Regions from separate parts of the Brachybacterium halotolerans subsp. kimchii genome, predicted to be linked through region 3. Evidence: predicted binding sites of a transcription regulator. Region 3 holds the regulator's gene; each other region holds the start of a gene.

Region 1 (10,402 bases), 1.0 Mb from region 3:
CCGCGGTGCGGGTGCGGCGGCACAGGCCGCGCAGGCGGAAGCCGTGCTCGTCGACCTGCAGCCAGATGGTGAGGGTGCGCAGGGCCCACGCGATCGTCACCACCAGCACGATGATCCAGATCAGCAGGGGGAGGGTGAAGACGGCGTCGTGGCCGAGGCGCGCGTCGTGCCAGAGGTGCTGGCCCAGGAAGCTCGTGAGCACCAGGAACTCGAGCACGCCCGCGCAGAGCGCGGCGGTGATGAGGGTGCCGACGACGCCGCTCGCGGCGGGCCCGTAGACGCGCTCGGGCATCGCCTCGGGGGCATCCGAGCTGATGGGGTCCACGGCGCTCCCTTCGTCCCTGCTCCGTGCCTGCGGCGTGCATGCTGCGTGGGTGGCGGCGGCGTGCTGGGATGCTCTGCCGACTCGCCGACGGGTACTGATTCTAGGGTCCCGCTCCCCCGTCCCTGGGAGCACTCCGCATCGCGTCGCGCACCGCGCGGAACGGGCGCTCGCGGACCGATGATCGCCCGGCCCCGGACAGCGCGGCGCCCCGCCGGAAAGGTTCCGACGGGGCGCCGCGCTCGAGGGGCGGAAGGGGACTCAGTCGTCCTCGTCCTCGTCCTTCTTCTCGACCACGAGGGTCTCGGTGGTCAGCACCAGCGCGGCGATGGAGGCCGCGTTGCGCAGGGCGCTGCGGGTGACCTTCACCGGGTCGATGATGCCGGCCTTCACGAGGTCGACGTACTCGCCGGTCGCGGCGTCGAGGCCGTGGCCGACCTCGGACTCCTTGACCTTCTCGACGACGACGTAGCCCTCGAGGCCCGCGTTCTCGGCGATCCAGCGCAGCGGCTCGACGAGCGCCTTGGCGACGGCGCGCGCGCCGACGGCCTCGTCGCCCGACAGGCCCTGCTCCTCGGAGAGGACGGAGGACGCCTGCACGAGCGCGCTGCCGCCGCCCGCCACGATGCCCTCCTCGATGGCCGCACGAGTCGCGGAGACCGCGTCCTCGATGCGCATCTTCTTCTCCTTGAGCTCGACCTCCGTGTGGGCGCCCACCTTGATGACGGACACGCCGCCGGCGAGCTTGGCGAGGCGCTCCTGGAGCTTCTCGCGGTCCCAGTCGGAGTCGGTGGCCTCGATCTCGGAGCGGATCTGCGCGACCCGGTCCGCGACCGCCTGGTCGTCACCGGCGCCGCCCACGATGGTGGTGGTGTCCTTGGTGACGACGACACGGCCGGCGTGGCCCAGGACCTCGGTGCCCACGGACTTGAGGTCCAGGCCGAGATCGGGGGTGACGACCTGGGCGCCGGTGAGCACCGCGATGTCCTGGAGCATGGCCTTGCGGCGGTCGCCGAAGGCCGGGGCCTTCACGGCCGCGCCCTTGAAGGCGCCGCGCAGCTTGTTCACGACGAGCGTGGACAGCGCCTCGCCGTCGACGTCCTCCGAGATGATGAACAGCGGCTTGCCGGACTCGACGACCTTCTCGAGCAGCGGGAGGATGTCGGCCACGGCCGAGATCTTCCCCTGGTTGAGCAGGACGTAGGCGTCCTCGAGGACGACCTCCTGGCGGTCCGCGTCGGTCACGAAGTGCGGGGAGATGTAGCCCTTGTCGAACTGCATGCCCTCGGTGAAGTCCAGCTCCATCGCCGTGGTGGAGGACTCCTCCACGGTGATGACGCCGTCCTTGCCGACCTTGTCGAAGGCCTCGGCGAGCAGCTCGCCGATCTCGCGGTCCTGGCTCGAGATGGCGGCGACGTCGGCGATCTGGTCCTTGCCCTCGATCTCGATGGCGACCTCGCCGAGCCTGGCCGAGACGGTCTCGACCGCGGACTCCATGCCGCGCTTGAGCGCGGAGGGAGCGGCGCCGGAGGCGACGTTGCGCAGGCCCTCGTGCACGAGCGCCTGGGCGAGCACGGTCGCGGTGGTGGTGCCGTCACCGGCGACGTCGTTCGTCTTGGTGGACACCTCCTTCGCGAGCTGCGCGCCGAGGTTCTCGTAGGGATCCTCGAGCTCGACCTCACGGGCGATGGTCACGCCATCGTTCGTGATGGTGGGCGCGCCCCACTTCTTGTCGAGGACGACGTTGCGGCCCTTGGGGCCGAGCGTCACCTTGACGGTGTCGGCGAGCTTGTCGACCCCGCGCTCGAGGGCGCGGCGTGCTTCCTCGTCGTAGATGATCTCCTTGGCCATGGATCAGGCCTCGACGATCGCGAGGATGTCGCGGGAGCCCAGGATCAGGTACTCCTCGCCGGAGTACTTCAGCTCGGTGCCGCCGTACTTCGAGTAGACGACCTTGTCGCCGACCTTGACGTCCAGCGGGATGCGCTGGCCCTTGTCGTCGAAACGGCCCTCGCCGACGGCGACGACGGTGCCCTCCTGGGGCTTCTCCTGGGCGGTGTCGGGGATGACCAGACCGGACGCGGTGGTCTGCTCCGCCTCGGTGGGCTGGACGACGACGCGATCCTCGAGGGGCTTGATGGAGACCGACATGCGGCTCACTCCTTCGTGTTCTAAGACTCGACGTGAGTTCTGGACGGGTTCCCGGTCCTGGTCGTCGTCGCGGTGCCGACCCGGGGGAGCCCGGTCGCGGCGGCCATCTGGCACTCTCGGCCGATGACTGCCAACGCGCCCACTCTAGAACCCGCTCTGGCACTCGCGCAACACGAGTGCTAACCCTCGGGACGGCTGTTCGCCCTGGGCCGACGGCGGTGCCCGGCAGGCGGGCCGGCACGGAGCGGGCTCAGCGCCCCGCGGCGTCGAGGATCTGCGCGACGACCTCGGGCCCGAACTCGTAGACGGGGCGCTCGGGGTCCTCGAGGGTGTCGCCGCCGCTGGCCCACTCGGCGCTCGTGGCGCGGACCCCGGGGGCGCCGGGGACGTCGATCTCCACGAGCTGCGCGCCCGAGCGCGCGCCGGCCCGTTCGACGCCGCCGGGGGCGAGCGGGTCCACCACGTTGGTGATCCCGGGGCCGACGAGCACCGGGATGCCGGCGATGCTGCCCGTCATCGGATGGTGGTAGTGCCCGGACAGGATCGCGCGCACGTCGCTGCCCGCGAGGACGTCGGCGAGCGCGTCGAGGCCGTCGAGGTCCAGGCCCCGCAGCAGGGGCGTCGCGCCGACGAGCGGCGGGTGGTGGATCGCGAGGACCGTCGGCCCGGCCGCCTCTCCCCCGTCGGCCGCTCCCTCGGCGGCCGGCGCGGCGAGAACCTCGCGCAGCCATTCGAGCTGCTCGGGGTCGAGGTGCCCGTATCCGGCGCCCGGGACGCTCGAGTCCAGGACGATCGCGCGCCCTCCGCGGGGCAGCGCGTGGACCCTGTCCTGCCAGGGTCCGCCGTGGTCACCGGGGCCCGCGACCTCGGCGTAGGCGGAGGGGACGTCGTGGTTTCCCATCGTGACCACGAGCGGCGCGTCGAGCGACGCGGCGAAGGGGTCGAGGATCTCGTGCAGCAGGCGGTAGCTCGCGACGCTGCCGTCGTCCGAGGCGTCGCCCGTGTGGACCACGACGTCGACTCCCTCCATCCCGCGCACGCGCGCGAGGAGGGCGCGCAGGGCGGCGGCGGTGTCGATGCGGTCGTAGTGGCGGGAGGCCGGGTCTCCGTAGAGGTGGGTGTCCGTCAGCTGCAGGATGCGCATGGCGCCACCTTACGAGGGGAGGCCGACGGCGCGGACCCGTCCCGGCTCAGCCGTGGTGCCCGAGCAGGCCGAGCGCGAGGAACACGAGCCCCGCGACGGCGAGGCCGGCAGCGATCCACGGGCGCGGATCGGCGCGCGCGAGACGGTCGCTGAGGCGGGTGATCCGTCGGGCGAGACGGGGGAAAGCCTGCCAGGCACGGGCGGCGAGCAGGTAGGGGCCGGTCAGGGCGGCGAGGAACACGGCGTACTCGAGGACCTGCAGGGCGATCACGGGGGTCGCGGCGGTGATGACGCGGCCGGTGATGTACATGGTCGCCATCCCGCTGAGGCTGGACATGGCCTCGCCCGTGCCGATCGCGACCAGCCGGGCCGGGGTCTCGCGGCGCGGGGGTCGATGAGTCCTCGGCCGACGGCGCCTCGCGCTGCGCGCGAGGACGAGAGCGGCGAGGAGCAGCAGCACACCGGCGACCAGATCGACGCCGCGCCGCACGAGCAGGCGCTGGGCGTCGGTCTTCGCGAGCGCCGTGAGCGTCTCGGGGTCGACCACCCGGAAGAGCAGCAGATAGATCGTCGCGCCGAGGGCGAGGCCCGCGCACATCCAGGTGATCGAGCGCGCGGCACGGGATGAGGTGGTGAGGAGGTGCAGCGTGATCCCCGCGGTCGACGGGCTGAAGCCGAAGACGAGCCCGAGGCCCACGAGGCTCACGGCCGCCGCGATCAGCGCGTGCATGCCCTCCCCCTCCCCCTGTCGTGGACACCTTCGCATGCCTCGGCGCCGCGCACGACGCAGGGCCGCCCCGCACGGATGCGGGACGGCCCTGCGCGGGGAGGGCGATCAGCCCTTGAGCTTGTCGGAGTCCTTCACATAACCGACGAGGGTCCAGTCAATGTCGGCGAAGCCCTTGGCGCCGAAGTTCGCCAGGTCGTCGTCCTGGACGTAGAAGTCGTACGACTGCCAGAGCGGGAGAGTGCCGGCCAGCTCCCACAGCCCCGCATCGACCTGGTTGATCAGGTCGAGGCGCTTGGCGTGGTCGGTCTCGACGGCAGCCTGATCGATGAGCTTGTCGGTCGCGTCGTTTCCGATCTTGCCGAAGTTCTGTCCGCCCTTGGTCTTCCAGATGGAGTCGCCGCTGGAGAGGAACGGGTTGCCGATCCAGCCGAACAGGGTGATGTCGAATTCCTGGGCGCCGATGTACTTCGAGAAGAGGTCTGTCGGCGGAACCTTCTGCACCTTCATGTTGATGCCGACGGTCTTGAGCTGCTCCTGGACCACGGGCACGACGGCCTCGTTGGTCTTCGAACCGTCGTTGTAGACGTAGGTCAGCTCGAGCTGCTTGCCGTCCTTCATCGCCTTGTCGCCCTCGAGCTTGTATCCCGCCTCCTCGAGGAGCTTCTTGGCCGCATCGGGATCGTACTTGCCGAAGTCGCCCGAGTTGTCCTTGTAGCCCTCCTGGTTGGTCATCAGGAGGCGGTTATTGAGCTGCTCGGGGTTCTTCGGGTACGGCATCGTGGAATTCACCGAGAGGAAGACCTCCTCGCGATCGATAGCCCGGAAGAAGGCCTGGCGCACCTTCTGGTCCGCGAGCGGGCGGCCCTTCGATCCGTTCAGAGTCAGGTGGCTCCAGTCCGGTCCGGCGGACTTTCGCAGGGTCGCACCGTTGCCGATCATCGGCTTCACGACGGAGTACTGGGCAGGGACCGTGGTGTTGAGCGCGTCCAGCTGACCGTTCTGGAAGGAGGTCGCCGAGGCGGAGGGGTCTTCGATGGTCGTGAAGAGGACCTGGTCGAGAAGCGGCTTGTCTCCCCACCAGTTGTCATCCGGCTCCAGGAGGACCGTCTTGTTCGCCGCGTCGATCTTGCCCACCTTGAAGGGACCGGCGGTGACCTTCGGCTCCTTGAGCCATCCCTCGTTGTACGCCTTCGCGGATTCCGCGAGGGAGTCCGGCATGACGGAGATCAGCCCCATCCAGTCCGCGTACTTCTCCTTGAAGGTGATCTTGGCGATCAGCTCGCTGTCTCCCTGCTCGACCTTGTCGATGAGCGTGTACCCCTCGGTCGACGCGACCTGGTAGTCCTCGTCCTTGCCGCTCTGGATCGTGATCACGTTCTCGATCGACTTGAAGTCGATCGGGGTGCCGTCCGACCACTTCATGTCGGGGTTCAGCTCCACCTCGACGACCTGCGGGTCCTCAGAAGTGAGCTCGATGCGCTTGGTGTACTGCGGATTGGCGGAGACCTCGCCCTTGGCATCGGCCTTGATGAGGGAGGGGTACACGAGCGCCATCATCTCCGAGGTGTTCGCCTCCGCTCCGTCGACGTGGAAGGAGTTCCAGTTCGCGGGGAACGCGTTGTTGGACAGACGCAGCGCGCCGCCCTCGCCCAGCTCGCTGCGATCCTTCGGGTTCATGTCATTGGAGTCCGCCGCGATGGCCTCGCCATCACCGCTACCACCGGACCCGCCGCCCTGGCCGTTGTCCTGGCTGCAGCCCACGAGGGCCACACCGGTCACGGACAGCGCAGTTGCGCCGAGCATGGAACGCCGCGTGAATCGCATATGTCTCTCCTTCATGCGCGCACCCCGATCCTTTCGGGGCGGCTCGTCAAATCCCCCTCGGCGTCCGCTCCGACCTCCGATGGCCGACGTGACGTGGTGCACAAGGTGTGACCAGCATACGAACGGTAGGTCACAACGTCGTGCATCTGAACAGGGTGTTATCCATTCGCAACGTTCTACACGCAGGGCGCCACCCAGGCGCGGACGGACCTCACGAGGTGGACAGGCTCCCGGTCCCGACGCCACCGTGGCCCTCCCCATGGAACGCCTGTGCGTCGATCACGTTCCGGCCGCGCGTGCGAGCGATCCGGGGATCCGGGATCGGCACGGCTGCCAGCAGCTCCTTGGTGTACTCGTGCTGCGGATCGTCGAAGACGCGCTCCGTCGGCCCGGACTCGACGATCTGCCCCTTGCGCATCACGGAGATGCGGTCGGAGATGTGGCGGACCACCGAGAGATCGTGAGAGACGAAGAGGTAGGACACGCCCAGGCGGGTCTTGAGGTCTGCGAGCAGGGCGAGCACGCCCGCCTGCACGGTCACGTCCAGGGCCGACGTCGGCTCGTCGAGGATGATGAGCTTCGGATCGCAGGCGAGGGCGCGAGCGACGCCCACGCGCTGGCGCTGACCGCCGGAGAACTCCGTGGGATAGCGCGATGCATGCTCGGGCTTCAGTTCGACCGTCTTGAGCAGCCAGTCCACACGTTCGTTCATCTTCTTCGCGCTGTACCCCTGGACCCGCATCGGCTCCTTGAGGATGTCGCCGATGGGCATGCGGGGGTCCAACGAGGCCATCGGATCCTGGAAGACCAGGGTGACCTCGGAGCGCAGCTTCGCCCGCTCCTTTCTGCTGAGCGAACCCGTGGGCCGTCCGTCGATGCGGATCTCGCCCTGCTGCGGGGTGCGCAGCTGCATGATCTCCATCAGCGTGGTGGTCTTGCCGCAGCCCGACTCCCCCACCAGGGCCATGCACTCGCCCTCGCGGATGTCGAAGGAGATGCCGTCGACCGCGCGCTGCTCGCCCACCTTGCGGCGCACCACGGCACCCTTGGTGATCGGGTAGATGCGGTGGAGGTCGTCGACTTCGAGCACGGCGGGCCGGGCCTCGCGCGGACGGGAGTCCTCCGATGTGGCGACCTCTGCGACCTTGCGCATCGCCGCCCCAGCGACGCTGCCGCCCTCGGCGCCCTGATCGATCCGCGGGACGGCTGAGAGGAGGTTCCGCGTGTACTGCTCGCGGGGCTCGTAGAAGATCTGCTCGACGTCGCCGGTCTCGACCATCTGCGCGTCCTTCATCACGAGCACGCGATCGGCGAAGCCCGCGACCACGCCCATGTCATGGGTGATGAGGATGGTGGCCGCGCCCAGCATCTCCTGCGCGGACTTCAGCAGCTCCATCACCTGGGCCTGGATGGTGACGTCCAGGGCGGTGGTCGGCTCGTCGGCGATGATCAGCTCGGGCTCATTGGCGATCGCCATCGCGATCATGACCCTCTGGCGCATGCCGCCGGAGAACTCGTGCGGATACTGCTGTGCACGGCGCCGGGGCTCCGGGATGCCCACGGCCTCCAACAGCTCGATCGCGCGATCGGCCGCCTTCTGCTTGCTGACGTCCGGGTGGTGGATGCGCACCACCTCGGAGATCTGGTCGCCCACGGTGAAGACGGGTGTCAGCGCCGAGAGCGGGTCCTGGAAGACCATCGAGATGGTGTCGCCGCGAAGCGGGGAGAGCTCCCGATCGTTCATCGTGAAGATCTTCTTGCCCATCAGCTCGATGTCGCCGGTGATCTGGGCGGAGCCGGGCAGCAGGCCCATGACGGCCAGCGAGCTCACGGACTTGCCGGAACCGGACTCCCCGACGATGGCCAGGGCCTCGCCGGGACGGACCTGGTAGCTGAGGTTCTGGACGGCCTGGACATGGCCCGCCTCGGTCTCGAAGCCGACGCTGAGGTCCGTGACGGTCAGGATGGGATCGCTCATGCCTGCTGTTCCTCTCAGACCCGGCTGGAGCCGCTGGTCGGGTCGAGGGCGTCGCGCAGGGCTTCGCCCATCAGATTGACGGAGATGACGAGGGCCGCCAGCACCATGGCCGGCGGGATCCAGGTCCAGGGGGCGGCGATGTTGTAGGCCTGCAGCACCGTGCCCAGGGAGACGTTGGGGTACTGGATCCCGAAGCCGATGAACGACAGGCCCGTCTCTCCGAGGATCGCGGCGCTCACGCCCAGCGTGGTGTCGATGATGATCCAACTGGCGATGTTCGGGATGATGTGCCGCACGATGGTCGTCACCGGGCTCACGCCCATGAAGCGCGAGGCCTCGACGTACTCGGTGCGCACCAGCTGCTGGGTCATCGCCCGCAGCACACGGGCGGTCAGCATCCACGAGAAGACCGCGAGCAGCGGGATCAGCCAGAGCCAGCTCGCCTGCTGGAGCACCGGGCTGAACAGCATCAGCAGCAGCAGTGACGGGATCACCAGGAACAGGTTGATGAGGTTCACCAGCGCGCCGTCGACGAAGGCGCCCCAGCGGCCCTTGTAGCTCACATACCCGGCGACCGTGCCCACGATCAGGGCGAGCACCGTGGTCAGGAGCGCGGTGCCCGCGCCGATGACGAGCGAGATCCGCAGGCCCACCATCGTGCGCGCGAAGATGTCGTAGCCGTTCTCGTCGACACCGAACCAGTGGTACTGGGAAGGGCCCGTGAGCGCATTGCGGAGGTCCCGCTCGAAAGGCTCGTACTGGTAGGCCATCGGGGCGAAGATCGCACCGAGGATCAGCAGGAGCACCACCACCATGCCGATCAGGGCACCGGGGTTGCGCAGGAATCGTCGGCGCAGGAGTTCGCCACGGCCGATGGACTCGAGCGACCGCGCATCGCCCTCGGGCGGCTCGGCCTCGCTGGGCGGCATCCCCTCGAGCACCGAGTTCGCCCGATGGTCGGTCTCGACCTGCAGAGCGGCGGCGTCGTCCGTGCCGCGCATGTCCGAAGGATTCGTCATCGTGCGATCACCTGATCCTCGGGTCGAGAATGCCCTGCAGGAAGTCCGCGAACGTCGCGGAGAGCAGAGTCAGAATGCCGGTGTAGAGCACGACGCCGGCCGTGCCGTTGATGTCCGCGATGCCGACGGCGGAGACCGCATAGCGCCCCACGCCCTGCCAGTTGAACATCAGCTCCACGAAGAGCGAGCCGGTGAAGGCGCTGCCCACCGCGAAGGCGAAGTACTGGCCCATGGGGATCAGTGCCATCCGCAGTCCGTGGCGGTTCATCGCCCTGCCGCGGGTCAGGCCCTTGGCGCGGGCCGTGCGCAGGTAGTCGCTGCCCAGCACGTCGAGCGTGGTCACCTTCATGTACCGCGAATAGCTCGCGGCGGCGAAGATCGCCAGCACGATCGTGGGCATCACGATCGCCTTGGATTCGTAGAGGAACGCGTCCCAGCCGTGCAGCAGCGGGTTGACCGGATTGATCGCCGGCAGCCCGAATCCCGTCCGGTTCTGGATCGCCTGGTTGATCTGCTGGACCACCAGGATGACGACCGGCGTCGGGAGGGAGACGATCACGAAGGACAGCAGCGTCGCGCCGCGGTCGCCGAGCGAGTGGCGACGGACTGCAGTGAGCATCCCGACGGCGACGCCCAGGACGGTGCCGATCACGGTGCCGATCACCACGAGGCGAAGGCTGATCGGGATCCTCTGCTTGAGGACCTCGAGCACAGGACTCAGTTCCTTGTTCGTGCCCGTGGTGACGCCCAGGTCACCGCGCACGAGGCCGCCAAGCCAGTTCGCGTATCGCTGGAACACCGGCACGTCCGGATTGATGTTGCGCGCGTTCAGATAGGCCTGCGCCGTCCCCTCGGGGACCGGTTTCGTGGCAATCGGCGGGTACAGCACCTCTTCGGGATGCATGAGCGACGCCGCCAGCAGGTAGGCGAAGCTCGTCGCCAGGAACACGAGGATCACGTACGTGAGCACCCGTATCGAGATGAACCTAACCACGGATGCTCCTCGGGACGTGCGTCGTCATCTGCCAGCAATTCCTTTCACTGCCCGTAGGGCCTGCCGCCGCGCAGCACGGACTCCGTGCTCGAGAACGGACACGGCACCTGTGCCGTGCGGGTCACCGACCCCTCCCGGGCGACCGCTTCTCAGCGCCTCAGCGGCGCACGGCCCCACCATAGTGGCGTGGATCGGTGATCCCGTGCACAGTACGCGGCCGACGTACCCGAATCGTTATGC
Region 2 (10,402 bases), 1.1 Mb from region 3:
GGCTCTCGGTCGTCGCGCGCACCGCCACGGGCCACCTCGTCGTCACGCCGGACAACGGCACCCTCACGCACCTCCACGCGATCTTCGGCGTCACCGACCTGCGCCAGATCGACGAGACCGTGAACCGTCGGGCCGGCTCCGAGGAGTCGTACACGTTCCACGGCAGGGACATCTACGCGTTCACGGGCGCCCGTCTGGCCTCCGGGGCGATCGCCTTCGAGAACGTCGGCCCCGAGGTCCCGCTCGAGCGCATGGTCGCCCTCCCCCTGCTCGAGCCCGAGCTGCGCGAGGGCGCCGTCCACGGATCCATCGACGTCCTCGACGTGCGCTACGGGTCCCTGTGGACCTCGATCCCGCGCACGCTGTTCGCACGGCTCGGCGTCCGCCACGGCGAACGGGTCCAGCTGCGCGTGCGGCACCAGGGGCGCGTGGTCCACTCCGCGCAGATGACCTTCGCCCCGAGCTTCGCCGCGGTCGAGCTCGGCGAGTCCCTCATCTACGTGAACTCGCTGGACCGGATGGCGGTCGCGATCAATCGCGGCTCCTACGCCCGCGCGTTCGACCTGGGCACGGGCTCCTCGTGGGAGGTCGACCTCGAGCCCGTCCGCCCCGCACCGTCCGAGGATCGGAGCCGTCCATGAGCCCGCGCATCTCCCCCGTCACCCGCGTCGTCGCGATCGGCATCGGCGCGGCGCTGTTCTTCGTGCTCGGTCGCTTCCTCGCGATCCCCACGCCCATCCCGAACACCACGATCAACCTCCAGTACGCCGTGCTGGCCGTGTTCGCAGTGCTCTACGGACCGCTCGTGGGCGTGCTCGCAGGGCTCATCGGTCACGTGCTCGTCGACGCGACGGGATATGGCATCTGGCCCACCTGGGAGACCGGGAGCGCCGTGTTCGCCCTGATCGTGGGCCTGGTGATGCTCCACAACCATGTGCGCGAGGGAGAGTTCCCGCGCCGCACCCTGGTGCGGTTCGTCCTGGCCGTCGCGATCGCGAACGCCGTCACCTGGGTGCTGTGGGCGCCGATCGGCGACGTGCTGATCATGGGCGAGCCGGCCTCGAAGGTCTTCACGCAGGGGGTCCTCGCCTTCGTCGCGAACTCGGTGACCGCTGCCGTCCTGGGCGGGATCATCCTCGGGATCTACGCCCGCTCGCGCACCCGGACCGGCTCCCTGACGCTCGACAGGTGAGCGTCGAGAACCCCAGGTCGGGCGGGTCCGCCACCTCCGACAGGCCCGACGCAGAGGTGCCCGTCCGCCTCCGCGACTTCTCCTTCCGCTATCGCGCCCAGTCGGAGCCCACGCTGCGCGGCATCGACCTCACGGTGCGCCGCGGGGAGAAGATCGCCGTCGTCGGCCCCTCGGGATGCGGCAAGTCGACGCTCCTCGCGGCGCTCAACGGCCTCGTCCCCCATGTGCACGCGGGCGAGGCGAGCGGGAGCATCGAGGTCTTCGGGACCGATCCCGGCGCCGCGCCGATCATCGAGACCTCGCGGCGCGTGGGCACGGTGCTGCAGGACTCCTCCGGCCAGTTCGTGGGGCTGACCGTCGCCGAGGACGTGGCCTTCAGCCTCGAGAACCAGCAGGTCCCGCACGCGCAGATGCCCGGCCGCGTGGCCGAGGCCGCGCGCGCCGCCGGCATCGCCGACCACCTCGACGCCTCCCCGCAGCAGCTCTCCGGCGGGCAGAAGCAGCGGGTCGCGATCGCCGGCGTGCTCGTGGACGACGTCGAGATGCTCCTGTTCGACGAGCCGCTCGCGATGCTCGACCCCGCGGCCGGCCGCGCGGCCGTCGAGCTCATCGACGACCTGCACCGCGAGCAGGGGCGCACGATCATCGTCGTCGAGCACCGGCTCGAGGACCTCCTGCACCGACCGCTGGACCGGATCGTCCTCATGGACGAGGGCCGCATCATCGCCGACCTCCCGCCCGACGCGCTCCTCGCCTCACCGCTCCTGCGCGAGCACGGCATCCGCCCTCCCCTGCATGTCGAGGCGCTGCGTTTCGCGGGCGCCCCGGTCACCGCCGGCCAACATCCGGCGGACCTTCCCCGCATGGAGCTCTCGTCCGCGCAGAGAGAGGCCGTGCGCACCTGGGTCGAGCACGCGCCGGCCGATCCGTCCCGGAAGTCCGCGACCGCTGCCCGGCCCCCGTCCGACGTCGAGGTCCCAGCCCTGGACCTCGAGCGCGTCGGCGCGATCCTGCGCCGCCCCGGCGCCTCGGCCGACGTCCGCGCGCTCCGGGGCATCACGGCCCGGATCCGCCGCGGCGAGATGCTCGGCGTGATCGGCTCCAACGGTGCGGGGAAGTCGACGCTCGCGCGCGTGATCAGCGGCTTCGAGAAGGCCACCGAGGGAGTCGTGCGGATCGCAGGGGCCGACGCCGCCTCCTGGCCGCTGGCCGAGCACGGCGCGCACGTGGGCTTCGTCCTCCAGGAGCCCGGTCAGATGCTCTCCCAGCCCCTGCTCGAGGAGGAGATCCGCCTCGGCCTCCGGGCACGCGGCCTCGACGCTGAGGAGATCGAGCGACGCACGGCGCGGGTGCTCGAGGTGACGGACCTGCGGCCGATGCGCTCCTGGCCGATCTCGGCCCTCAGCCACGGGCAGAGGAAGCGGCTGAGCATCGCCTGCGTGCTCGCGCTCGAGCCGGAGATCCTGATCCTCGACGAGCCGACGGCCGGTCAGGACTTCGCCCACTACAGCGAGTTCATGGACTTCCTCGCGCGGATCAACGCGGAGGGCACCACGATCCTGCTGGTCACGCACGACATGCACCTCGCGCTCGAGTACACCGACCGGGTGCTCGTGATCTCCGATGGAGAGCTCCTCGCCGACACGGACCCCGCCGCCGTGCTCACCGACGAGGCCCTCGCCGAGCGCGCGGACCTCGTGGTCACGGGCCTGTTCACCCTCGCCCGGCGCTGCGGGATCAGCGACCCGATCGCGCTCGTCCATCGCTTCGTGGCCGCGGACCGCGCCGAGCGGGCCCTCCACGCGGACCCCGGGGAGGATGCGCGATGACCGCTCCCCTCCTCGGGTACGTCGAGCGGCCCGGACTGCTGCACACCCTCACGGGCACCGCGAAGCTCGTGCTCACGATCGCGATGGTGCTCGCGGCGATGATCAGCTTCGACGTGCGCTTCCTGGCGACGCTCGGGGTGCTGTCGATGATCGGCTGGGCGCTCTCGAGGGTCCGGCTGCGCGATCTGGCGACGGTGCTGTGGATCATCCTCACCTTCATGGTGCTGAACAACCTGCTGATCTTCGTGTTCGCGCCGGGCTACGGCAGCGAGCTGCTGGGCGCCCGGCACGTGATCGTCGACGGCCCCGGGCGCTGGGACCTCACGCAGGAGCAGCTGTTCTATCAGCTCGCGGTCACCCTCAAGTACTTCGCGATGCTGCCGGCGGTGCTGCTGTTCGTCGCGACCACGCGCCCGCCCGAGTTCGCCTCGTCCCTGCACCGCATCGGCGTCCCGTACAAGGTGGCCTTCGCCGTCTCCCTCGCCCTGCGCTTCATCCCGGACATCCAGCGCGAGATGCGCACGATCTCCCAGGCGCAGCAGGCCCGGGGTCTCGACATCTCACGGAAGGTCGGGCTGGTCACGCGCGTGCGCAACGTGGTGTCGACCCTCATGCCCCTGCTGCTGGGCTCCCTGGACCGCATCGAGACGGTCTCCAGCGCCATGGAGCTGCGCGGCTTCGGCCGCGGCCGCGGGCGCACCTGGTACGACGTGAAGCCGATGCGCACGAGGGACTGGGCCACGATCCTGGGCGCGGCCGCGGTGGTCGCCGCCGCGATCGTCCTGGTCGTCGTCGACGGCGGCCGCTACTGGAACCCGTTCGGGGCCTGAGAGCTCCCGACCGCGATCAGGCCGAGACCCGCCGCATCACCGGGTCGGCGATGCGGCGGCTCGGCGCGCACAGCGTCTGCCCCAGCAGGGCGAACGCCTCGTCGCGATCCGTGAAGCGACCGTAGTCGTGGCGCACGAAGTCGGAGAGGTCGAAGTCGGGTTCGTCGGTCCGCCCGTCCCAGTCGATCGCGCAGCGTCCGGCGGCTTCGAAGAGCGTCTCCGAGCCGGTGTTCGTGAACGCTGCGCCTCCGCGGCAGCCGATCGGCCCGAACAGCTCCGCGGCGCTCGTCCAACCGGCACCGGACCCGCCGGCGTCGGCCCCGTTGCCAGCGGTCGTGTCCGCATACCGCTGCGATGCGAGCTCCAGCTCGGGCCAGACCAGCAGCATCGCGTCGGGCAGCACCCACCGCGCGGGACCGAAGCGGTCGTACCAGAAGGAGGCGTCGATGAGCAGCGCCCGCACCCGTGTGCGCACGCCGATCGCCCGCGCGACGCTCTCGAGCACCGCGAGCCGCTGGCTGCACGATCCCGTGCCGCGCGCGATGATCCGAGAGGCCGGCACGGTCTCGTCGAGCGCGTAGACCGGGGAGATCTCGGTCGCGATGATCCGGTGGGCGGCCTGCAGGACCGTTCTCGGATCGGTCGACACGGCCGCGTCGCGGGACCGGCCGACGAGCGTCGTCACCGCCGCGGAGCGATGGTCGAGGATCGGAGTCGGAGCAGTCGACCCGTCCGCCGCCGCTCGCGGCACATCCTCATCGCTCAGCATCAGGCGGCGGCACCATGGCGTGAGCATGATCGTGGGACGTGCGCAGGTGGATGCGGTGCTCATGAGCATGGCCCTTCGGACTCTCGGCGCGACGGCTCTCCCGACTCCGGACGCCACGATCCTCTCACCCCATCCAGGCGGCTGTGCCGTTGTGGACCGGCCATGCTTCCACAAGACCACAGCAGGAAGGTGCGCCATCGCCGCGGAGCCGGGTCGAGATCTCCTGCTGCTACGGTCCACTACATGGGCTTCACGATGCGGCGCGCAGTGCCCGACGACGAGGAGGCGATGCGGCGCGCGGTCTACGCAGCGTGGCGCTGGCGCGAACCGTGGGACGACTCCGCGTACCGGATCCACGCTGCCGCTGGGGCACCCGACTCCTACGTGGATGGCTTCGGGACCCGCGCAGGCGACGCAGGAGTGGTGGCCGTCCCCGACTCGACCGACGAGGAGATGTGCGGGGCGGCATGGTTCCGACTCTTCACGCACCAGAGCGCACGGGCAGGATTCGTGAAGGACACGATTCCTGAACTGGTGCTGGCCGTCGACGAGCGCTTCCGGGGCGTCGGGGTCGGTGGCAGACTCCTCGACCGGCTGCTGGAACTCGCGCATGACATGGGCTTCCTCGCACTCAGCCTCCACGTCGACGCCGAGAATTCGGTTGCGACTGCGCTCTACAGGTCTCGAGGCTTCGAGACAGTCCGCACCACGCCGAACGGAAGCGTGATGGTGCGTGCCCATGGGCCTCGCGGCTCGTTCTGACGAAAGGCGCGGCAGTCTCGTGCGCACGAGCAGACGGCACCCGCGCACGCAGCAACGCGGCCGCGTGACCATGCAGGTCACGCGGCCGCGCCGTGTGGTGAAGCGTTCGCGATCGCTGGTGCGATCACCGCCGGGCAGATGCCCGGTGGCGGATCACATCATGCCGCCCATGCCTCCCATGCCGCCCATGTCGCCGCCGCCGGCGGCCGGGGCCTCGGGCTCCGGCTTGTCGGCCACGACGGCCTCGGTGGTGAGGAACAGGCCGGCGATCGAGGCCGCGTTCTGCAGCGCCGAACGGGTGACCTTGACCGGGTCGATGATGCCCGCGGAGAGCAGGTCCTCGTACTGGCCGGTCGCGGCGTTCAGGCCCTGGCCGATCGGCAGGTTCTTGACCTTCTCCGCGACGACGCCGCCCTCGAGGCCGGCGTTCACGGCGATCTGCTTGAGCGGGGCCTCGATGCCGACGGACACGATGCCCGCGCCGGTCGATTCGTCGCCCTCGAGCGAGAGGTTGGCGAAGGTGTCCTTGCCCGCCTGCAGCAGCGCGACGCCGCCACCGGCGACGACGCCCTCCTCGACGGCCGCCTTCGCGTTGCGCACGGCGTCCTCGATGCGGTGCTTGCGCTCCTTGAGCTCGACCTCGGTCGCGGCGCCGGCCTTGATGACGGCCACGCCGCCGGCCAGCTTCGCGAGGCGCTCCTGGAGCTTCTCGCGGTCGTAGTCCGAGTCGGAGTTCTCGATCTCGGTGCGGATCTGCTTGACGCGACCGGCGATCCGGTCGGCCTCGCCCGCGCCCTCGACGATGGTGGTCTCGTCCTTGGTCACGACGACCTTGCGCGCCTGGCCGAGCAGCTCGAGGCCCGCGGTCTCGAGCTTGAGGCCGACCTCCTCGGAGATGACCTGGCCGCCGGTGAGGATCGCCATGTCCTCGAGCATCGCCTTGCGGCGGTCGCCGAAGCCGGGGGCCTTGACCGCGACGGACTTGAAGGAGCCCTTGAGCTTGTTGACGACGAGGACCGCGAGGGCCTCGCCCTCGACGTCCTCGGAGAGGATCGCGAGCGGCTTGCCGGCCTGGATGACCTTCTCCAGCAGCGGCAGCAGGTCCTTGACGTTCGAGATCTTCGAGTTCATCAGGAGGATGTACGGGTCCTCGAGGACCGCCTCCTGGCGCTCTGCGTCGGTGACGAAGTAGGGCGAGAGGTAGCCCTTGTCGAAGCGCATGCCCTCGGTGAGCTCCAGCTCGAGGCCCATGGTGTTGGACTCCTCGACCGTGATCACGCCCTCCTTGCCGACCTTGTCGAGGGCCTCGGCGATGAGCTCGCCGATGGCCGGGTCGGCCGCCGAGATGCCGGCGGTGTGGGCGATCTGCTCCTTGGTCTCGATCTCCTTGGCCTGCGAGAGCAGGGTCTCGGAGACCGCGGCGACGGCCTTGTCGATGCCGCGCTTGAGAGCGATGGGGTTGGCGCCCGCGGCGACGTTGCGCAGGCCCTCCTTGACGAGGGCCTGGGCGAGGACGGTGGCGGTGGTGGTGCCGTCGCCCGCGATGTCGTCGGTCTTCTTGGCGACCTCCTTGACGAGCTCCGCGCCGATCTTCTCGTACGGGTCGTCGAGCTCGATCTCCTTGGCGATGGAGACGCCGTCGTTGGTGATGGTCGGCGCGCCCCACGACTTCTCGAGGACGACGTTGCGACCCTTGGGGCCGAGGGTGACCTTGACGGCGTCGGCGAGCTGGTTCATCCCGCGCTCGAGACCGCGCCGGGCCTCCTCGTCGTATGCGATGAGCTTGGCCATTGTGGAATCTCTCCCGTATCCGTGGTGTCCACCCGACCCTGTGCCCGCGACGGACGGCACCAGGCGCCGTGTTCACGTCACGCGGCGCCGGGTCCCTCACGGGGCCGGAATGCTCCTGGCTCTCCGCCGACGATCGCGCCCTTCCGGACGCTGTCACTCGTCGGCGTCGAGTGCCAGATCATCATAAGCACTCTCCCCCTCGGAGTGCTAACCCCTCCCACGGATTCCGCCGTCGGCGCATCCCTCGCATGTGCGGCCCCCGGCACGCACGAGGGGCCGGCCACCGTCCCCGGTGACCGGCCCCTGCGCGGCGCCTGCGCGCGTGACTGCGCCGAGCTTCTCAGCCCTCGGGCTGCTCGACGGCGACGAAGGTGATGCGGTTGTCGTACTCGTCGCTCTGGCGGGCGTCGCCCGCGCCGACCTCGTCGGCCAGGGCCTGCGCGGAGGCCTTGTCCTTGTCGTCGCGGTAGAAGACGACGCTCTCCTGCTGGACGTTGTCCGCGGTGCCGATGCCGACCTTCGTCCACCCGGCGTCGGTCAGCGACTTCTCCCAGGCGCCGGCCATGCCGGAGATCCCGCCGGCGTTCATCACGAGCACGGGGGTGGACTTGTCCGGCTCGGACTGGTCCTCGCCGCCGCCGTCGGAGGCGTCATCGCTCTTCGACGAGTCGTCCTGCGAGCTCGCGGCCGTGGTGGGCGCCTCGGCGCGGTCGTCCCCCGACTTCCCGAGCCCGCCGATGGTGAACAGCAGCACGAGCAGGACCACCACCGCGACGGCGATGATGATCAGGTAGACGAGGTTCTGGCGCCAGAACGACTCCTCGGCGCGATGCGCGCCGTGGTAGGCGACCTCGGTCGCCTCCTCGTCGAACTGGTCCGGAGGGTAGGGGTACTCGGAATCTGCCACGGACCCATTGAACCAGCTCCGAGCCGACGGAGCGGGGAGCCACACGCGATGCGCGGGCGACGTCTGCGCTGTGTCCCGGCTCAGGCGGCGTGGCCGGCGTCGCTCGCGCTCACGCGCCGGGCGCGCAGTCGGTGCACCAGGGCGGGCGCGGCGCGCAGCGCCTCGGGGCGGTCGAGCAGCGCGTTCAGCCGCACGTAATAGGCGGTCGGGGTGAGAGCGAGCTCCTCGCGGATCCGCCGCTCCTTCGCCCCGACGTACCGGAACGTCCGCTCCTCCATGGCGAGGATCGCGCGCTCCTGCGCCGTGAGCCCCGTGCTCCCGTCGTCCCCAGAGCGCTCGGCGACCCCGGAGAGGTCGTCGGGATCCTGGGCGGGGAGGTCGGCGGAGGCGGGCATGGATCCACCCTACGGCCGTGGGCCGGGCCGTCCGTCCCGGCGCGCCGAGGGCCTGTCGGACCGCCCCGGCCCCGTCGCGCCGCATGCCAGACTTGCCCCATGCCGCGCCCCCTCGCCGAGACCATCGCCCCCGACTGGGCCGAGGCCCTCTCCCCCGTCGAACCGGCGATCCATCAGATGGGCGACTTCCTGCGCACCGAGGCGGAGTCCGGCCGCGGATACCTGCCGACGGGACAGAACGTGCTGCGCGCCTTCACCCGGCCGCTCGCCGACGTGCGCGTGCTCATCGTGGGCCAGGACCCGTATCCGACGCCCGGCCACCCGATCGGGCTGTCCTTCGCGGTCGAGGAGCACGTGCGCCCGATCCCCCGCAGCCTGCAGAACATCTTCAAGGAGATGCAGGAGGACCTGGAGATCGCCCCTGCGCCCCACGGCGACCTCAGCGCCTGGCAGGACCAGGGCGTTCTCCTTCTGAACAGGGTGCTCACGGTGCAGCCGGGCTCCCCCGCCTCGCATCGCGGGAAGGGCTGGGAGGCGGTCACGGAGGCGGCGATCCGCGCCCTGGCCGCGCGCGGCGGACCGCTGGTGGCGATCCTGTGGGGCCGTGACGCGCAGAGCCTGCAGCCGATGCTGTCGCCGACGCCCTGCATCACCTCCCCGCACCCGAGCCCGCTCTCGGCCTCGCGCGGGTTCTTCGGGTCCCGCCCCTTCTCCCGCGCGAACGCCCTGCTGGAGCAGCAGGGGGCGCAGCCGATCGACTGGCGGGTCGTGCGGGACTGACGCGCCCGGAGGCATGGCGCCGGGGCACCGGCCCGCCTACTGTGGGACGACCCGCTCGGCGTCACTCCGGAGGATCGCGCGATGGCACTGAACCCCGCCCAGTTCACACCACAGGGCCCCGGGGTCGACTACGACCCCCACTGGTACCGCAAGGCCGTGTTCTACGAGGTGCTCGTGCGCGGCTTCGCCGACGGCAACGGCGACGGCACCGGCGACTTCACGGGGCTCATCGAGCGCCTGGACTACCTGCAGTGGCTGGGCATCGACTGCCTGTGGCTGCCTCCCTTCTTCGCCTCCCCCCTGCGCGACGGCGGGTACGACATCTCCGACTACGGCGCGGTGCTGCCGGACTTCGGCTCCATCACGGACTTCGAGCGCCTGGTCTCCGAGGCCCACCGCCGGGGGATCCGCGTGATCATCGACCTGCCGATGAACCACACCTCGGACAAGCACCCGTGGTTCCTCGAGTCCCGCGCGGACCCGGAGGGCCCGTACGGCGACTTCTACGTCTGGTCGGACACGGATGAGAAGTACCGCGAGGCGCGCATCATCTTCGTGGACACGGAGGAGTCGAACTGGACCTTCGACCCGGTGCGCCGCCAGTTCTTCTGGCACCGCTTCTTCTCCCACCAGCCGGACCTGAACTTCGAGAACCCCGCGGTGCGCGAGGCGATGTTCGACGTGGTGCGCTTCTGGCTGGACAAGGGCGTGGACGGCTTCCGGGCCGACGCCATCCCCTACCTCTTCGAGGAGGAGGGGACCGACGGCGAGAACCTCCCGGCGACCCACGCCTTCCTCGCCGACCTGCGCCGCTTCGTGGACGAGAGCTGGCCGGGCCGCGTGATCATCGCCGAGGCCAACCAGTGGCCCGAGGACGTCGTGGAGTACTTCGGCACCCCCGAGGACCCCGAGTGCCACATGTGCTTCCACTTCCCGGTGATGCCGCGCCTGTTCTACGCGCTGCGGGAGGGCAGCGCACGTCAGATCGTCGAGATCATGGCGCAGACCCCGGAGATCCCGCAGGGCGCCCAGTGGGGCACGTTCCTGCGCAACCACGACGAGCTCACCCTCGAGATGGTCTCGGGCCAGGACCGCTCGGCGATGCTCGGGTGGTACGCGCCCGACGCGCGCATGCGCGCGAACGTCG
Region 3 (10,402 bases):
GTCGCACCCGTCGGCGACCGCCGCAGCAGCGGGCTCCGACTCCGCACCGACGTCCGGGCCGCGCGAGGTGCGCGACGTCCCCGGTCTCGAGGACGGCCTGCGGCTCGAGATCCCGACCGATCTGGCCGCTGCGATCCTCGCTGACCACGCGCGGGCCGAGCGGCTGGACCGGGAGAACACCGTGGCGCGGGCGCAGGGTGCCTCCGGAGCCGCGGCATGGTCGTCGGCCGATGGAATCGCGGACCTGCGACTGCTCCTCCTGGATGCCCTCGCGCCGCAGTCGGTGCGGCAGATCAGCGGCGGCTCCGTGCGCATGAGCGACGGGAAGGTGCTGCGCGGCCCGGCCCCGTCGGCCGACGGGAGGGATGACCTCAGGCCCGCTCCGGAGCGGAGCATGCTCCCCGTGCTCAAGGATCGACTGGCCCCGCTGCTGGCCGGATGCCTGCCCCGTCCCGGTCGGCCGCGCGCAGAGATCGGATCGCTCCTGGTCGCGGATCCGGCGCGCCAGGAGGTCCGCTGGGTGCTGTTCATGGGCAGGGCGGCGGCGCTGTGGAACGAGGCGATCCGGGACGGCTTCCCATATCGTCGCTGCCTCGACCTCGCCCGCGAGCTGCGCGACATCGATCCGGAGCGGCTGCGCCGGCGCCTCCCGGCGCTGCCCGCCGTGCTGCTCGATGAGACCGTCTCCCGCGCCCACCCGGACGTCATCCTCGAGGTCGCCGCCGCCCTCGCCGCACCGACGGACGAGAGCCATCTGCGCGCGCTGTATGCCGAGGACGAGCCGGCGCCGTCCGAGGAAGCAGACAGTGCGCCTGTTTCGCCCACGCTGTGGAACGCCGTCCGCCTGGACCTTCCGGCCGATCGCGCCGCGGTCATCCGCGACCAGCAGCGCGAGGCGCTGCGCGTGGACGCCGAGCACTCGCTGCAGACGCATGTGGAGCGAGGGACCCGGTTCACGTCCCCGGAGAAGCGGGGCATCGCGAAAATGCAGACGATCTCCCTCGAGCGCAGGAACGGCGAGGCCCGCATGGGCACGCGCACGGGCCTCGTCCACCGGCTGCGCGACTGCCGGGGCCTTGCCCGGCCCGGGCGTCGCGGGTTCCGACGGCACGTGCCCCACGGATGGCCCCGGCCGGGGGAGTTCGCCGACTTCGTCCTCGAGTTCGAGGTGGCGCCGGCCCTCGCCGAGATCGCCCTCGGCCCCGCCGACGGCTCGGTCGCCGACTTCGGCTCATTGCAGGTGCTGGACCTGCGCACGGGCGAGGTGCGATGGGTGCTGTTCCTGGGCGAAGCGGCCGAGGGCTGGGAGCGTGCCGTCCGCGCGGCCATGCTCGAGGACACGGCCATCGAGCTCGGCAGGGAGCTGCAGGCCATGAGCGCGGAGGAGTTCGCACGCCGGATCCCGCCGCTCCCGATCACACTGCACGACGCCCTGACGGATCTGGAGCCCCTGCCCGGCATCGAGATCCCCGGCCGCAGCGAGGAGAATCCCGGATGAGCACCACGACAGCCTTCGCGCCCGAGGCGGACCAGACCGGGGGATCGCGCGACCTCTCGGTCTACATCCACGTGCCGTTCTGCGCGGTGCGCTGCGGATACTGCGACTTCAACACCTACACCGCGACCGAGCTGGGCGGCGGCGGGTCCCAGCGCGAGTACCCAGCCAACGCCATGCGCGAGATGGACCTGACCCTCGCGGACGACGCGGCCCACGGCATCGACTACGACCGGGTCTCCACGGTGTTCTTCGGCGGCGGCACACCCACCCTGCTTCCCGCCGACGATCTCGTCGCGATGCTCTCCCATCTGCGCTCGCTCGTGCCCTTCGCGCCGGACGTCGAGGTCACGACCGAGGCGAACCCGGACTCCGTCACCCCCGAGTCGCTGCGCACCCTGGTCGAGGGCGGCATCACCCGCGTCTCCTTCGGCATGCAGTCCGCGGTGCGCAGCGTGCTCGCGACGCTCGACCGCACGCATGATCCCGAGCGGGTCCCGCAGGCCGTCGCCTGGGCGAAGGACGCGGGGCTCTCGGTGAGCCTCGATCTGATCTACGGGACGCCGGGGGAGACCGTCGCCGACGTCGAGACGTCGGTGCGCGCGGCCCTGGCCTGCGACGTCGACCATCTCTCCGCCTACTCGCTGATCATCGAGGGGAACACGGCGATGGCCCGTCGGCTGCGCCACGGTGAGATCTCCGAGCCCGATCCGGACGACATGGCCGACAAGTACGAGCTCATCGACGACCTCACCAGCGCGCACGGACTGCAGTGGTACGAGGTCTCGAACTTCGCCCGCACCACCGCTGAGCGCTGCCGTCACAACCTCGCCTACTGGCGCGGTGCGGACTGGTGGGGGATCGGCCCCGGTGCGCACAGGCATCGGCGCGGCATGCGCGCCTGGAACGTCAAGCACCCCAGCCGTTACGCCGGCATGCTCGCCCAGGGCGTCCTGCCCGTGCAGGAGTCCGAGCAGCTGACCGAGCAGGATCGTCTCCTCGAGCGGATCATGCTCGAGCTGCGCATCGCCGACGGGCTCCCGGTCGAGGAGGTGCCCGGGCAGACCCGCGGGATGCTCGCCGTCCACCGGGATCGCGGCCACCTCGATCCCCACGCCCTCGCCGAGGGCAGGGCGGTGCTCACGCGGGAGGGCCGTCTGCTGGCCGACGCCGTCATCCGCGACCTCGTGCCCTGACGTCAGGGGCCACCAGCGCTGCGTCCTCCGGGTGCGGATGCACGGGATCCCGTGCACGGGCGCGGGGCCGGTGCCAGACTGTCCGCATGACCGCGCGCACCGAGAAGCCGAAGACCGTCGAGGAGTACTTCGCCGGGCTGGACGGTCCCGCCCTCGAGCTCGCCCAGCAGCTGCGCGAGCTCGCGCGCGAGGTCGTCCCCGAGGCGAGCGAGCAGCTGAAATGGGGCAACGTCGCCTGGGTGCACCCGCAGGGCATGATCCTGTTCGTGGTCAGCACCCACGCGAAGCACGCGAACGCGGCCTTCACGCCCAGCACCCGCGAGGCCTTCGATGCGCAGCTGGAGGACTTCGAGACCGGCAAGGGCACCGTGAAGCTCCCGTACGGGCGGCCGGCCCCGGTGGACCTGCTGCGCGAGATGATGCGCCATCGTCTCCGCGAGTACGAGGTGGACGGCGTCACCTGGAGGTAGGGCACGCCGGCACCTGCATCGTGCGGACAACGGGAGGGCCCGGGATCAAGCAGATGATCCCGGGCCCTCCCGTCGTCCGATGCGGCGACCGCTCGCGCGGCCACCCGCTCACTTCACGAGGCGGATGTTCATGGGGTAGTTCCACCACTGGCGGTCGTTCGCCTTCACGGCGCCCATGATCGCGAAGATGATGTGCAGGACCGCGGGGACGGCGACCACCACGAAGAGGAACGAGAGGATCCCCAGGGAGATCAGGGCGAGGATCCCGCACACGATCGTCAGCACGATCTCCGCGATGATCACGGCGATCGCCGCGTTCAGCGCCTCGGCCGCGTTGAAGCGGATGAAGCGGTTGCGGTCCTTGAAGACCAGGAAGATGATCAGCGGCCCGAGCCAGCCGAGCGTTCCGAAGCTGATGAGGTACCCGATCACCACGGCGAGCTGCGCGAGCATCGACCACAGCTTCACGTCGGACTCGGCCGTCGGCTGTCCGGTGAGCGGCCCCGGGTACACGCCCTTGATGTGCGGAGGGGGAGTGTTCGACCAGTCGCCCGCGGGGGTCGGGCCCGGGATCTGCTGGTAGGCGCCCTGCTGTCCGCCTGCGCCCTGCTGCCCACTCGCACCCTGCGGGTATCCGGTGTTCTGCGCGTACCCGGAGTTCTCCTGGTATCCGCCCTGCCCATCGGCGGGGTTCTGGTGAGCCGCGCCCTGGGGACCTGCCTGCCCGGAGCTCTGCGCGGACCCGCCGTGGCCGTAGCCGTAGCCGCTCTGCTCGCCGCTCGGAGGCGCGCCCGCGGCGGACGACTGGGACGCGTCACCCGCGCCGTAGGGCGATGCCTGCCCGTAGGGAGTGGCCTGCCCATAGGGGGAGGCCTGCCCATACGCAGTGGTCTGACCGTCGTCCGTCGGTCGGGGAGCGGAGAACTCGTTGTCCACGCTGAACGACCCGCCGCCGTCGACGGACGCGTGGTCCGCGACATCCGCCGTGTCCCCGGCGCCCGCCGATTCTGCACCGTCCACGGCGGCGTTCTCGGCGGATGCGCTGCCACCGGGCGCGTCCGTCCCCTCGGCACCGGGGACGCCCTCGGGTGCGGCGCCGGCCTGCGAAGGGTCGGCCGCCCACCCGGTCCGGTCCGTGCCGTCGTCCTGCGTCGGCCGATACGGGTCGACGGGTCCGTTGTTCTCGCTCATGGGATCGCTCCTCGTCCGGTTCGATCGCTCCGCAGCGCGGTCGCGCAGGCCGAGCGGGTTCACGTGCGCCACGAGCCTATCGGGCGCATCACGCCCGCGCGCGGGGGAGTTCCGCTGCGCGTCCCGGGGGAAAGCCCCCGTCGCACGGCTCAGGACTCGGTGGTCACCCAGTCGATGAGCTCCTCGATGCGTCCGGAGAGGGTGGGCTCCACGTCGGCGTAGGAGCGGACCGTCGCGAGGATCCGCTGCCAGCCCTCGGCGATGTCGGCCTGCTCGGCGTGCGGCCAGCCCAGCGCCCGCAGCGTCCCGACCTTGATGTCGGTGCCGCGGGGCACTTGGGGCCACGCCTGGAGTCCGACGCGCGCGGGGCGCACGGCCTGCCAGACGTCGACGTACGGGTGGCCGAGGATCAGCACGTTCCCGCGTGCGCCGGGAAGGTGCATGGTGTCCTCGGCAAGTCGCGTCTCCTTCGAGCCCTTGACGAGGTGGTCGACCAGCACGCCCAGGCGTCGGCCCGGGCCGGGGGCGAAGTCGCGCACGCGCTCGGCGAGGTTGTCGGCGCCGTCGAGCATCTCGACGACCACGCCCTCGATGCGCAGGTCGTGTCCCCACACCTTCTGCACCAGCTCGGCGTCGTGCTTGCCCTCGACCCAGATCCGCGAGGCGCGGGCGGTGCGGGCCTTCGCGCCCTGCACGTAGACGGAGCCGGAGGCGGAGCGCTGCCGGGCGGGAGCGGCGGCCGCGGCGCGCTGCGGCGGCACCAGGCGCACCGGCCTGCCGTCGATCATGAAGCCGGGGCCCATCGGGAAGCCGCGGCGCCGACCGCGTCCGTCCTCGAGCTCGACGACGAGCTCGCCGGCGATCTTCTCGAGGCGCACGATCGCGCCGGTGAAGCCCGTGGACGCCTCCTCGACGACGAGATCCCGCTGCGCGGGCACGTCGGCGGCCTGCGGGGCGCGGCGGTGGTGGGAGGGCGCGGGCGAGGAGAGGACGTCCTGGCCGTAGCGGTCGGGGAAGGATCGCGGTGACACGGCCGACACCGTACACCGGTGGCGAACACCTCTCGTGGAGCGGCGTCGGCGACGCGTAGGATTGGCACTCGGAAGCGAACAGTGCCAGCGCATGGGAGGTGAGCACGTGGAGGAGCGCAGGCTGCAGATCCTGGGCGCGATCGTCGAGGACTACGTCGCCACTCGCGAGCCCGTGGGCTCGAAATCCCTGCTGGACCGCCACGATCTGGGGGTCTCGGCGGCCACGGTCCGCAACGACATGTCGCTGCTCGAGGAGGAGGGGCTGATCACCCAGCCCCACACCTCCGCCGGCCGGGTCCCCACCGACAAGGGCTATCGCGCCTTCGTCGACCACGTCGCCGCGATCAAGCCGCTGTCCTCGCCGGAGAAGCGGGCGATCCGCTCCTTCCTCGACGACGCCGGCGATCTCGACGAGCTGCTGACGCGCACCGTCCGTCTGCTCGCCCAGCTCACCCACCAGGTCGCGCTCGTGCAGTACCCGGCGGTGCGGCAGGCCCGGGTGCGCCACGTCGAGCTCGTGAAGGTGGCCGACGCGCTCCTGCTCGTCGTCCTCATCACCGAGTCCGGCCAGGTCGACCAGCGCACCATCCCTCTGCTCGCAGGGCGCTCCGTCGAGTTCGACACGGACTTCTACGCGGACCTGCGCGCGCGCATGAACCAGGCCGTCGTCGGCCGCGAAGTCACCGACCTCCACGATCCGCTCGCCGAGCTCGTCACCCGCAGCCCCGCCGCGGTGCAAGAGGCGTGCCGCGAGGTCGTCGACGCCCTGCTGGGCCTCGCCGACAGCCGCACCGAGGACCGCATCATCATGGCCGGCGCCGCGAACCTCGCCCGCTCGGCCGGCGACTTCACCACGCAGGTCGAGCCGCTCCTGGACGTGCTCGAGGAGCAGCTCGTGCTGCTGCGCCTGCTGGGCTCGATGCGCGCAGAGCCCGGAGCCGTGGAGGTCCGCATCGGCCAGGAGATCCCCGAGCACGCGCTCACCCAGGCGTCCCTCGTGGGCGCCGGGTACCGTGACGGCTCGCACCTGGCGATCCTCGGCCCCACCCGGATGGACTACGTGACCGGCATCTCCACCGTCCAGGCCCTCGCGCGCTACGTCTCCCGCTTCCTGGGCTGATGCTCGTCCCCGAGATGAGGCACCCGACGCTTCCGCCCGCGCCCCACCGAACCACCGCCACAGCAAGGACCCCTTCGTGAACGACGACTACTACGAGCTGCTCGGCGTCAGCCGCGAGGCCTCGACCGACGAGATCAAGAAGGCCTACCGCAAGCTCGCCCGCACCCTGCACCCGGACGTCAACCCCGACCCCGAGGCGCAGGAGAAGTTCAAGCGGGTCTCCCAGGCCTACGAGACCCTCTCGAACCCCGACCGCCGCCGCCAGTACGACATGGGCGGCGGCCCCGGCATGGGCGGGTTCCCCGGCGGGGCGTCCTTCGACTTCTCGGACATCTTCGACATGTTCGCCGGCGCCTCGGGCATGCGCGGCCGCGGACAGGGCCCCACCCCGCGCCAGCGCCGCGGAGGCGACGTGCTGCGGCGCACCGAGGTGAGCCTGCGCGACGTCGTCTTCGGCACCGAACAGGACGTCACCTTCCGCACCGCCGTCGCCTGCGATCGCTGCCAGGGCTCCTGCTGCGAGCCCGGCACGAGCCCCACCCGCTGCACCAACTGCAGCGGCAGCGGCCACGTCCAGCGCGTCGCGCAGTCGCTGCTCGGCCAGATGGTGACGATGGCGCCGTGCCCCGTCTGCGGCGGCCACGGCGACGTCATCGAGTCCCCCTGCACCCAGTGCTCCGGCCACGGCCGCACCCCCAGCGAGCGCACCGTGACGGTGCGCATCCCCGCGGGCGTCGAGGACGGCACCCGCATCCAGCTGCGCGGAGAGGGCGAGGTCGGCGAGGCCGGAGGTCCCGCGGGCGACCTCTTCGTCGAGCTCTCCGTCGCCGAGCACGACGTCTTCGTGCGCGAGGGCTCGGACCTCGTCACCCGCCTGCGGGTCCCGATGACCGCCGCCGCGCTCGGCGCGAGCATCCCCCTGGAGACCTTCGACGGCGAGCGCACCGTGGAGATCCAGGCGGGCAGCCAGCCCGAGGAGGAGATCGTCCTCAAGGGCCTCGGCGTCACCCCGCTGCGCCGCAGCACCCGCGGCGACATCCGCGTCGAGCTCGACGTGCAGATCCCCACCCGGCTCGACGACGAGCAGCGCGAACTGCTCGAGAAGCTCGCGAGCGTCCGCGACGAGGAGAAGCCCGCCGCCACCTCCGGCCGGCGCGGATCGCACGGCATGTTCGGCAAGCTGCGCGACCGCCTCCGCGAGCGCTGAGACCCGATCCGCCGAGGAGCAACCCCGTGCCCGACACCCCCGCCGCCTTCCTGGTGCTCGACGACGCCCTCGCATCGCTCGGCGAGGGATCGCGCTACGACCTCGCGGGCGAGGAGGGCAGGCACGCGGCCAAGGTCGCGCGCATCCGCGCGGGGGAGCGGATCCTGCTGAGCGACGCGGACGGCCGTCAGGCCCGCGCCGAGGTGACCGAGGCCCGCAAGGAGGAGCTCTCCCTGTGTCTCCTCGAGGCGCCCTCGGATCCGGTCGCCCGCTCACCGCGCCTCTCCCTCGTGCAGGCGCTGGCCACCGGCGGACGCGACGAGCAGGCGATCGAGTCGGCGACCGAGCTGGGCGTCGACCGGGTGACCCCCTGGATCGCGCACCGATCGGTGTCCGTCTGGAAGGGCGAGAAGCTGCGGAAGGGCCGTGCGCGCTGGGAGAGCACCGTGCGCGCGGCCGTCAAGCAGTGCCGTCGGCGCGGCATCCCCGCGGTCGACGAGGCCCGGACCAGCGCCCAGCTCGTCGAGGATCTGCGCGAGCGCAACGCGGCGGGGGCCATGGTCCTCGTGCTGCACGAGCAGGAGTCGGTGGGTCTTATGGGACTCGCCGAGCAGCTGCGCGCCCTGCGGGCCGACGAGGTGCCTGCCGGGGTGCCTGAGATCGTGGTGGTCGTCGGGCCCGAGGGCGGGATCTCTCCGGAGGAGCTCGCGCAGCTGAAGGAGGCTGGGGCGCGATCCGTGCTGCTGGGCCCTGAGGTTCTGCGCTCCTCGACCGCCGGCCCCGCGGCCATCGCCGTGATCAGCGCACTCGTCGGCCGGTGGGGCTGAGAGCAGTGCACTGAGCGGGACAGCGAACGGAGAGGGCCCGGGACCCCTGGGGTCCCGGGCCCTCCCGGTGTTCGATGGTGCTCCGCACCAGCGCGCGTTTCCCAGCGCGCGTCGCGCGCGTCAGGCGGCCGGCTGCAGCGCCTTTTCCTCGAGGGAGGCGAGGTCCGCGGCCAGACGGGCCACCTTCTCCTCGGCGACGAACAGCTCGCCCTCGAGCGAGAGGTCCTCGCGGAAGCCCAGACCGAGCGTGTCGACGACGTCGGCGCCGACGCGGCTCATGAGGGTCTCCAGGAGGGGCAGCACCTCGTTCGCGGCGTTCCAGCCGTAGCCGATGAGCAGCAGCGGCAGGCCGCTCCACTCGCCGTAGAGGAAGTCGACGGCGTTCTTCAGGGCGCCGGGGTACGAGCCGTTGTACTGGGGGGTGAGGATTACGGCGGCATCGAGGGCGGCGATGCGCTCGCCCCAGGTCCGGCCGTGGTCGGTGGTCTTGTCGGCCCCGGACTTCGGGGACTGCGGCTCGTCGAAGGCGGGCAGCGCGACCTCGCGCAGGTCGATCAGGTCCACCTCGAAGCGGTCGTCGACCGCATCGGCGACCCAGCGCGCCACATGGTCGGCGACGCGTTTCGGGCGGGCGCTGGAGAGGATGATTCCGAGCTTGGGCATTCCGGGGACCTCACGAAAGTAGTTGACAACTGAACCAGTCGGGGACAGTCAACTCCTTGGGACCCTCGAAAGCCAGGATCATGAACCAGCTGTGGTCGACCCCACGCGCACGCCCGGTCGGCCCGTGGCCCGTAGAATCGGGACCATGATGAGCACCGAGCCCGCCAGCGCCCCGACGCCCGGGTCCGCGGCCGCGATCCGCGTCGACCCCGAGTGCGTCTTCTGCAGGATCGTCGCGGGGGAGATCCCCTCCGAGCGCGTCCACGAGGACGAGTCGGTGATCGCCTTCAAGGACCTCTCGCCGAAGGCCCCTGTCCACGTCCTCGTCGTGCCGCGCACCCACCTGCGCGACGTCCGCGAGCTCGCGTCCGAGCCGTCCCTGCTGGCCCACGTGGCCTCCGTGGCCGGCGACCTCGCCGCCGATCTCGCGGACGGCGACTTCCGCCTCGTCTTCAACACCGGCGCCCACGCCGGCCAGACCGTCTTCCACGTGCACGCGCACGTGCTCGCGGGCGGAGAGCTCGCAGAAGGAGAGATGTGAGCGACCCCGCCACTCCCGCACCGGGCCCCGAGCCCTCCGTCACCGAGAGGCACCTCTCGATCCCCGACCACCTCAGCCCCCTGCAGGTGCTCGGCGAGTCCGACAGCGCCCTGGACGCCCTCGAGGGGGCGGTCCCGGAGGCCGACATCGTCGTGCGCGGGCACCGGGTCACGCTGCGCGGCACCGCCGACGCGGTGCGCCGCGGCGAGCACATCGTGCGCTCGCTGATCCAGATCGCGCAGCAGGGCCAGACCGTCACCCCCGAGGCCGTCGGCCGCGCGGCCGCCCTCTACGGCGACGAGCGCGCCGCCGGCGAGCGCATCGACACCGTCCTCTCGCAGGCCGTGCTGTCCTCGCGCGGGCGCACGATCCGCCCCAAGACCCTGGGTCAGAAGCAGTACATCGACGCCGTCGAGAACTCGACGGTGACCTTCGGCATCGGCCCCGCCGGCACCGGCAAGACCTACCTCGCGGTCGCCGTCGCGGTGCGCATGCTCCTGAGCAAGCAGGTCGAGCGCATCATCCTCACTCGGCCCGCGGTCGAGGCGGGGGAGCGGCTCGGATTCCTCCCGGGCGGGCTCAACGAGAAGATCGACCCCTACCTGCGCCCGCTCTACGATGCCCTGCACGACATGCTCGACCCCGAGTCGATCCCGCGGCT

What was found. Region 3 encodes HrcA, which represses chaperone genes, less so after heat shock. Its sites were predicted from a motif close to TTNGCACTCGNNNNNNNCGAGTGCNAA; they were not measured.
Region 1: the regulator HrcA is predicted to act here: its motif matches at 2,630-2,656, upstream of groES (co-chaperone GroES).
Region 2: the regulator HrcA is predicted to act here: its motif matches at 7,358-7,384, upstream of groL (chaperonin GroEL).

The regions. Positions count from the first base shown of each region.
Region 1 covers NZ_CP086254.1:3,423,451-3,433,852, reverse strand. The annotation lists gene Bra3105_RS15310 (hypothetical protein) at 1-325, opposite strand, end outside; gene groL (chaperonin GroEL) at 584-2,173, opposite strand; gene groES (co-chaperone GroES) at 2,177-2,473, opposite strand; gene Bra3105_RS15295 (metallophosphoesterase family protein) at 2,724-3,617, opposite strand; gene Bra3105_RS15290 (GAP family protein) at 3,664-4,347, opposite strand; gene Bra3105_RS15285 (ABC transporter family substrate-binding protein) at 4,453-6,171, opposite strand; gene Bra3105_RS15280 (ABC transporter ATP-binding protein) at 6,383-8,149, opposite strand; gene Bra3105_RS15275 (ABC transporter permease) at 8,164-9,168, opposite strand; gene Bra3105_RS15270 (ABC transporter permease) at 9,176-10,162, opposite strand.
Region 2 covers NZ_CP086254.1:3,324,164-3,334,565, reverse strand. The annotation lists gene Bra3105_RS14890 (SAM hydrolase/SAM-dependent halogenase family protein) at 1-641, shown strand, start outside; gene Bra3105_RS14885 (ECF-type riboflavin transporter substrate-binding protein) at 638-1,192, shown strand; gene Bra3105_RS14880 (ABC transporter ATP-binding protein) at 1,189-3,021, shown strand; gene Bra3105_RS14875 (energy-coupling factor transporter transmembrane component T family protein) at 3,018-3,851, shown strand; gene Bra3105_RS14870 (hypothetical protein) at 3,868-4,683, opposite strand; gene Bra3105_RS14865 (GNAT family N-acetyltransferase) at 4,864-5,382, shown strand; gene groL (chaperonin GroEL) at 5,536-7,173, opposite strand; gene Bra3105_RS14855 (LytR C-terminal domain-containing protein) at 7,514-8,080, opposite strand; gene Bra3105_RS14850 (DUF3263 domain-containing protein) at 8,161-8,475, opposite strand; gene Bra3105_RS14845 (uracil-DNA glycosylase) at 8,575-9,255, shown strand; gene treS (maltose alpha-D-glucosyltransferase) at 9,337-10,402, shown strand, end outside.
Region 3 covers NZ_CP086254.1:374,464-384,865, forward strand. The annotation lists gene Bra3105_RS01700 (hypothetical protein) at 1-1,498, shown strand, start outside; gene hemW (radical SAM family heme chaperone HemW) at 1,495-2,691, shown strand; gene Bra3105_RS01710 (iron chaperone) at 2,778-3,161, shown strand; gene Bra3105_RS01715 (DUF4870 domain-containing protein) at 3,270-4,352, opposite strand; gene Bra3105_RS01720 (DUF3097 domain-containing protein) at 4,502-5,392, opposite strand; gene hrcA (heat-inducible transcriptional repressor HrcA) at 5,475-6,503, shown strand; gene dnaJ (molecular chaperone DnaJ) at 6,580-7,710, shown strand; gene Bra3105_RS01735 (16S rRNA (uracil(1498)-N(3))-methyltransferase) at 7,737-8,537, shown strand; gene Bra3105_RS01740 (NADPH-dependent FMN reductase) at 8,658-9,200, opposite strand; gene Bra3105_RS01745 (histidine triad nucleotide-binding protein) at 9,349-9,741, shown strand; gene Bra3105_RS01750 (PhoH family protein) at 9,738-10,402, shown strand, end outside.